Regions from separate parts of the Candidatus Sarcina troglodytae genome, predicted to be linked through region 2. Evidence: riboswitches for the same ligand, from Rfam matches in the RefSeq annotation. Region 2 holds a riboswitch; the other holds the start of a gene.
The links. Region 2 has a riboswitch for S-adenosylmethionine ahead of metF (methylenetetrahydrofolate reductase [NAD(P)H]). Riboswitches for the same ligand answer to the same signal wherever they lie in the genome.
Positions count from the first base shown of each region.

Region 1: another riboswitch for S-adenosylmethionine. It lies ahead of metK (methionine adenosyltransferase); the one in region 2 lies ahead of metF (methylenetetrahydrofolate reductase [NAD(P)H]).

Region 1 is NZ_CP051754.1:1,922,325-1,926,544, reverse strand. It holds gene HH195_RS08820 (hypothetical protein) at 1-392, shown strand, start outside; tRNA gene HH195_RS08815 (tRNA-Thr) at 552-626, shown strand; tRNA gene HH195_RS08810 (tRNA-Tyr) at 634-718, shown strand; tRNA gene HH195_RS08805 (tRNA-Val) at 732-807, shown strand; tRNA gene HH195_RS08800 (tRNA-Thr) at 822-896, shown strand; tRNA gene HH195_RS08795 (tRNA-Tyr) at 902-986, shown strand; tRNA gene HH195_RS08790 (tRNA-Val) at 1,000-1,075, shown strand; tRNA gene HH195_RS08785 (tRNA-Thr) at 1,090-1,164, shown strand; tRNA gene HH195_RS08780 (tRNA-Tyr) at 1,170-1,254, shown strand; SAM riboswitch class I at 1,332-1,431, shown strand; gene metK (methionine adenosyltransferase) at 1,558-2,733, shown strand; gene recD2 (SF1B family DNA helicase RecD2) at 2,957-4,220, shown strand, end outside.
Region 2 is NZ_CP051754.1:1,454,326-1,458,545, forward strand. It holds gene HH195_RS06515 (homocysteine S-methyltransferase family protein) at 1-512, opposite strand, end outside; gene HH195_RS06520 (vitamin B12 dependent-methionine synthase activation domain-containing protein) at 520-1,212, opposite strand; gene metF (methylenetetrahydrofolate reductase [NAD(P)H]) at 1,193-2,092, opposite strand; SAM riboswitch class I at 2,173-2,265, opposite strand; gene HH195_RS06530 (lysophospholipid acyltransferase family protein) at 2,534-3,262, shown strand; gene HH195_RS06535 (zinc-ribbon domain-containing protein) at 3,372-3,524, opposite strand; gene clpB (ATP-dependent chaperone ClpB) at 3,771-4,220, opposite strand, start outside.

The sequences.
Region 1 (4,220 bases), 470 kb from region 2:
AGGAAGATGAATTTTCAAGCATTTCTAATGAACATGTAGAGGTTATAGACGAAGAAAATTCACAGAAAATTATGCTTGTGGATAAAGATAAAGAAGAGAGGGTAGAAGAGGAAGTTGTACAAAGTGTATTTAAAACTGATAAAAACAGTATAATAAATAAAATATCAAGTATTGATAAATTAAAAATAATGAAAATGGCAAATAGTTTATCAGTAAATGATTATAGGAATCTTATAAATAATATCAAAAGGAATGATGAAGTGTTAGCTGCAACTGAAATATTTGAGCTATTAAAAAATAAATTATCAAAAAAACAGTATGATGAATTAGTTTTAATTTTGGATCCATATATAGATATAAAAATGATAGAAAATAAAATAAATGAAAAATAAAGAAAAACATATTAAATGAAAAAAATAAAGAGAAAAATGATAATAATTTAAAATAAAAAGAAAAAATGGCCTAAAAATAAGGTTGAAATAAACATAAATAACATATATACTAAGTCTTGTCGATTGGAGATGTTTCAAGAGAAAAAACAAAAAAGTTACGCTGGCATGGCTCAACGGTAGAGCAGCTGACTTGTAATCAGCAGGTTGTAGGTTCGATTCCTATTGCCAGCTCCAAAAATGTGGAGGAATTCCCGAGTGGCCAAAGGGGGCAGACTGTAAATCTGTTGTCAGTGACTTCGATGGTTCGAATCCATCTTCCTCCACCAATAAAAACAATAAGGTCGCATAGCTCAGCTGGGAGAGCATCTGCCTTACAAGCAGAGGGTCACAGGTTCGATCCCTGTTGTGACCACCATTAACTTAATATATGCTGGCATGGCTCAACGGTAGAGCAGCTGACTTGTAATCAGCAGGTTGTAGGTTCGATTCCTATTGCCAGCTCCAAATGTGGAGGAATTCCCGAGTGGCCAAAGGGGGCAGACTGTAAATCTGTTGTCAGTGACTTCGATGGTTCGAATCCATCTTCCTCCACCAATAAAAACAATAAGGTCGCATAGCTCAGCTGGGAGAGCATCTGCCTTACAAGCAGAGGGTCACAGGTTCGATCCCTGTTGTGACCACCATTAACTTAATATATGCTGGCATGGCTCAACGGTAGAGCAGCTGACTTGTAATCAGCAGGTTGTAGGTTCGATTCCTATTGCCAGCTCCAAATGTGGAGGAATTCCCGAGTGGCCAAAGGGGGCAGACTGTAAATCTGTTGTCAGTGACTTCGATGGTTCGAATCCATCTTCCTCCACCAAATAATAGGCACTATATTTTATGAAGATAGTGTCTATTTACATAGTTAAATGCATATACATATTAGAGTATATATAACTCTTATCAAGAGAGGTGGAGGGAAAAGGCCCTATGAAGCCCGGCAACCAGTGATTTACCAAGGTGCCAATTCCTGCAGTGTTTTATTGCAAGATAAGAGGAGCTTAGTGAATTCAAGTCTCTTCTTAAATTAAGTTGAGGCTTTTATTTTTAAATTTTTTAAGAAATTTAAAAAGGCTATTTAAGAAAGGAGTGAAAAAGAGGTTATTTTATATAACCCATAATTATGAGAAGATTATTTACATCAGAATCAGTAACAGAAGGGCATCCAGATAAAATTTGTGACCAAATATCAGATGCAGTTTTAGATGCTATAATAGCACAAGATCCAACAGCAAGAGTTGCTTGTGAAACAACAGTAACTACAGGGATGGTTATGATAATGGGAGAAATATCAACTAACTGTTATGTTGATATTCCTAAAGTAGCAAGAGAAACTATAAGAGAAATAGGATATGATAGAGCTAAATATGGTTTTGATTGCGATACTTGTTCAGTAATGACAACAATAGACGAACAATCAAATGATATAGCAATGGGTGTTGATGAAGCGTTAGAATCAAGAGAAGGTCAAAAAGATGATATTGAAGCTGTAGGGGCTGGAGATCAAGGTATGATGTTTGGTTTTGCGACTAATGAAACTGAAGAATTTATGCCTGCACCAATAGCTATGGCTCACAGATTATCAAGAAGATTAACTGAAGTTAGAAAAAATGGTACTTTACCTTATTTAAGACCAGATGGAAAAACTCAAGTTACAGTTGAATATGAAGATAATAAACCAGTAAGAATAGATGCTATAGTTATATCAACACAACATGGACCAGAAGTTTCTCAAGAACAAATAAGAGAAGATTTAATGGAACATGTAATAAAAGCTGTTATACCAGCAGAATTATTAGACGGTGAAACAAAATATTACATAAATCCAACTGGAAGATTTGTAATAGGTGGACCACAAGGGGATAGTGGATTAACAGGAAGAAAAATAATCGTTGATACTTATGGTGGATATGGAAGACACGGTGGTGGAGCTTTCTCAGGAAAAGATCCAACAAAGGTTGACAGATCAGCTGCATACGCTGCAAGATGGGTTGCTAAAAACTTAGTAGCTGCAGGAATTGCTGATAAATTAGAAATTCAATTAGCTTATGCAATTGGTGTTGCAAAGCCAGTATCAATAGTTGTAGATACTTTTGGAACAGGTAGAATATCAGACGATAAGATAGTTGAAATAGTTGAAAAAATATTTGACTTAAGACCAGGTGCTATAATAAAAGATTTAGAATTAAGAAGACCTATATACAGACAAACAGCAGCTTATGGACATTTCGGTAGAACTGATATAGATGCTCCATGGGAAAAATTAAACAAAGTAGAAGAGATAAAAAAATATCTTTAAGATATAAATGTTAAATAAGCATTCTTGTAATTTAATTACAAGAATGCTTATTTTCATATAAAGGAAAGTAGATTTTTTATTTTTTCAATTAATTTTTAACTTCATTTATTTATTAAAATAGTATATGAAAAATATTTTGATAAAATCATTGCAATTTAAACAAATTAAAATATGATATACTAATTATAGATTAAAGATAATAAATATTTGTAGGAGAACTGTTATGGAAGTATTAAGTGGTACAGTGGATAGTATTGTTTATAGAAGTGAGGAAAATGGATATACTATTGCTAAAATTAAAGATGATAATATTATTTATACGATAGTGGGAGAGATTCCTCATATAAGAGAAAGGCAATTATTAAAACTTTCAGGCACTTGGATTAATCATCCTAGTTTTGGGAAAGAGTTCAAAGTTGAAATTTGTGAGGAAATCATTCCAAGTTCTTCAAAAGATATAGAAAAATATTTATCATCAGGGGTAATACATGGTATTGGACCAATTACTGCTAAGAAAATAGTAAATAAATTTGGAGATAAAACATTAGAAATCTTAGATAACGATATAGATAAATTAAAAAATATAGATGGTATAGGAAATAAAAAATTTAAGATTATAAAAGAATCTTATGTAGAACAAAAAGAACTTAAGGATATATACATATTTTTTCAAAGTCATGGATTAACAATAAAGCAATGTATGAAAATTTACAAAAAATATGGGGTTATAGCCATTGATGTAATTAAAGAAAATCCATATAAACTTTGTGAAGATATTTTAGGAATTGGTTTTAAGATATCGGATAAAATAGCTAAATCAATAGGAATTGATATAGAATCACCTTTTAGAATACAAACTGGTATACAGTATATAATAAATGAATTTTGTATGGCTGGAAATACATATATGCCAAAGGATATACTTATAGAAAAATCAATTAAGATTTTGCAGGTTTCTAAAGAAATTATAGAAAAAAATATTTTAGATAGTGCTTTAGATAATAAAATAAAGGTTGAAAAAATATATGGAATTGAAGGTGTTTTTACTATACCGTATTATTACTGTGAACTTGGAATAACTAATAAAATATTAAGTTTAGCGATAAGTGATTTTGAACAGATAGATGAAAATGTAGAAAATTTAATTAAAAAGTTTGAAAAGAAAAATAATATTAATTTTGGAAAGGTTCAAAAAGAGGCTATTGAAGGTGCTTTTGAAAATGGTATAGAAATAATAACAGGAGGTCCAGGTACTGGTAAAACAACTATAATAAAATGTATAATAGATATATTTGAGAAATGTGGTTTTAGTGTAGCTTTAGGAGCGCCAACTGGAAGAGCTGCTAAAAGAATGAGTGAATCTACTGGTAGGGAAGCTAAAACGATACATAGAATGCTTGAAATGGGAATTAGAGATGATAAGGATTTTGCATTATTTTTAGAAGATGAAACTACATTAAAGGCAGATGTAATTATTATAGATGAAG
Region 2 (4,220 bases):
ATACTCTCAGGAGTACACCCTGTAAATGTCCTTTCGTTTTCTTCAAAGCTCATTGTACAAAATACGGGAAGATTACTATTTTCTTTTGCTGCTAAAACAGCCGCTTTTGCTTCATATAAATCCGTCATGGTTTCTATTAATATAATATCTGCACCAGATTTCACACCTTGAAGTATTTGCCTTTTAAATATCTCATATGCTCTATCAAAACTTAATGTTCCCATTGGTTCTAAAAGTTGCCCTATAGGTCCTATATCTAATGCAATTTTTACATTTCTGTCTGCAACCGCTTCTTTAGCAATATTTACAGCACTATCTATTATTTCCTCTACTGTGTATCCATATTTTTTAAGTTTAAGCTCATTTGCTCCAAAAGTATTGGTTGTTATAATATTAGCCCCTGCATTTATATATTCTTTATGAATATCACAAATTATATCTTTTTCACTTATATTAAAGCACTCTACTCCATTTTCAAGGCTTAAACCTTTTTTTTGAATCATAGTTCCCATTGCACCATCAAATAGTATTATTTCCACAGATATCACCCTTTCTCTTGTATAAACAATCTTTATTTTTTAAGCAAACAGCACATTTTTGTATTTGTTTTTCTATATTCTCTTTTGATATCCCAATTATTGCTGTAACTGATTTTCTGGGTATTAAAATATTATTTTCTGAACATGTAAGCCCTATTTCTTTTGGGCAATTTAAAAGATTTATAAAATTACTTTGAATCTCTATTGGTAAATCTCCATAACCTGGACTATACCTTGTTGTTATAAATCTATTTTCTCTTTTCATATCATTTTTTATTGCTTCTTCTAATGAATCACAAACTTCTTCAATAGCAGTTGTTCCACAACAATCTATAATAATTGATTGTGATAAAGACTTCTTTTCATAAAGTCTAAATAATTTTTCAAAATCATTTCCTAATGTTGTTGCTATTAAAAAACATTCATCACATAATCTTAAATGTTTCTCTATGTCTTTTCCCATTAAAATAAAATTCGTCCCTTTTAATAATATTCCTTCTTCTACCCTTACTATTTTATATCTTTTAATTACATATCTTAAATGTATATAATTCTTTACTAATTGTTTTATTGTCTTAATATCATCCTTTATTTGTTCATCTAATATTTGTCCACCATATCCTAAATATCTTAAAATCTCAATTGTATTTATTTTAATTTCTTCCAAATTCATCTATACTCCTTTTATTTATGCAACTTACTATTGATGATATATTCTTTATTATACTTTTAGCAACTATTGGATTGTTCATAGTATATATATGAACTCCTTTAACTCCTGAAGACACTAAATCTATTATTTGTTCCACTGAATAGGCTATTCCAGCATCTCTTAATGCTATAGCATCATATTCATATTTATCTACTATTTTCATAAATTTTTTAGGAAAAGTAGCACCACATAAAGAAATTATCCTCTCTATCTGTTTTTTATTTACAACAGGCATAACACCAGATTGTATAGGAACATCTATATTCGCACTATAAACCTTGTCTAAAAAATTATAAAATATATTATTATCAAAAAATAATTGCGATACTAAATTATTAACTCCACAATCAACTTTCAATTTCAAATTTCTTATATCTTCATCTAAAGTAATACACGCTGGATGTCCTTCTGGATAACAAGCACCTGCAATATTAAAATCATTATACATTTTCACATAAGAAATTAAATCACTTGCATATTTAAAATCACCACAAGTACAATTTCCTGTAACATCTCCCCTAAGAGCTAATATATTTTCAATATTGTTATTTTTTAATAATTTTAAAATCTTATCTATATCTTTTTTAGTTGATTTTATACATGTTAAATGTGCAACTGATTCTATATTATACTCATTCTTTACTTTACTAGCTAAATCTATTGTTTTATTATTAATAAACGATCCTCCAGCACCATAGGTTACACTTATATAATCTGGATTTAAAATTTTTAACTCATCTAATGTATTATATATTTTGTTCACATCACCATTAGGTTTTGGTGGAAATATTTCAAAAGATATTACGACCTCTTTTTTATTAAAAATTTCACTAATTCTCAATTACTAATCCCCCCTAAAATAAAAACGCCTAAGAGAAATATCCTAGACGTTTATACAAATACAGTATATACATAAAATATCTCTTATCTTTCAGTAAAAACTGCAGGATTTAGCACCATAAAATTGGTTGCTGGGCTTCATAGGGCCAGTCCCTCCACCACTCTTGATAAGTATATTAAATTGATTTTTATTTATCATTCTTTAATTGTTAAATTTTAAAAAAATTTAAATAAGTTTATTTATATTTATATGCTAAAACTTTATTAAATAGAACTTTTAATAGTTAATATAGTTGTTGTTTCATGACATTTATAATATGCTATAATTATATTGTCATTATCTAAATTATTATAAATTTTAATATTATATTACTTATAAGGAGGTGAATCCGTTAATATATAAACTTAAAATAAAGTTTATATGATTTAAAACGGATTAATAATGTTTAGATCATTTAAATGGTATATACTAGGATACGTAGGAACGTTAGTTGCTTTTATTCCTAAAGAAAAGGAAGCTCAAAAACTACTTGCTGAAGGGAAAATAGATGAGATGAATAATATAGTTTGTCTAGGCACAAGAACTATATCACAAAAACTAATAAAACTTTCCGATTCAACTGTAAATGTTCATGGGCTTGAAAATATTCCTGAAGGTCCTGTCTTATTTGTCTCTAATCACCAAAGCAATATGGATATTGCTATAATTTGTGGATTTATAGACAAACCTAAAGGTTTTATTGCTAAAAAAGAATTAAAAAAATTACCTTTAATAAATAAATGGATAACCCTAGCAGGTTCTATATACTTAGACAGAGAAAACCCTAGAAAGTCTATGGAAGGAATATTAGAAGGTATTAAAACTTTAAAAAATGGACACTCTCTAGTAGTTTTTCCTGAAGGTACTAGAAGTCGTGGCGATAAAATGGGGGAATTTAAATCTGGAAGCTTTAAATTAGCAACTAAATCTAAAGTTCCTATAGTTCCTCTTACAATTGATGGGACTTATAGAGTTATGGAAGCTAACAAAATACTAATTAAACCTAGTAATATAAACTTCTATGTTCACAAGCCTATATACACAGACAAACTTTCTAAAGAAGAAATTACAAAATTACCAGAAACAGTTGAACATATCATACGAAGCAAACTCCCAAATAAAGGAGAGTAATTATAGTTGATTTAATATTTTTGATAAAATATTAAATATATCTTGTTTATTTTGCATTATACAAAAATAAGAGCTATAAAAAATTATAGCTCTTATATGTTAAAACAAATTATCTTCTATTTTGTTGCTTTCTTGCTCTTCTGCATTCTGGACATCTTACTGGATCATTATCAAATCCTTTTTCTTTGTAAAATGCTTGTTCTCCCTCTGTGAATATAAATTCTTTTCCACAGTCTTTGCATACGATTGTTTTATCTGCCATTTTCTATTCCTCCAATTAGAAAGATAAATAACTATTAACAAACTCTCTAAAATGGAGAAATTCATTAATTAATTAAAATCTTTATTTATTTTATTGTTATTTTAGCACAGTATTTATATGTTTTCAATAAGTTTTATTAAATTTTAGCAAAAAAATATTTACGTTTTCATAAAATAAAATTTCTTTAAAAAGACACTTTAATATATCTTAATTTAATTTCAAACCATTAAAGTGCCTAATTATTTTTTAATTATTTTTTATAACAATATTGTTTCCATCTGTATCTACTATTATAACAGAGTTATCTTTTATCTCTCCAGCTATTATTTTTTTTGCAATATCTGTTTCTAAAACATTTCCTATAAACCTTTTAAGTGGTCTTGCTCCATAAACTGGGTCATACCCTTGCTTAGCTAAAATTTCTTTAGCAGAATCTGTTACATTCATGTCAATATTTCTATGTTTTAATCGTTTTTTAACATCTTTTAAGAATATATCAATTATCTTTTTAATTCCTTCAAGATTTAATGGCTTAAACATTATAATGTCATCAACCCTATTTAAAAATTCAGGCTTAAACCTTAATTTCATTTCATTCATTACAGCATCTCTTGCCTCTTTAGATATTTCACCATTTTCATTGTTTTCTAGAAGATAGTTACTACCAATATTTGATGTCATAATTATTATTGTATT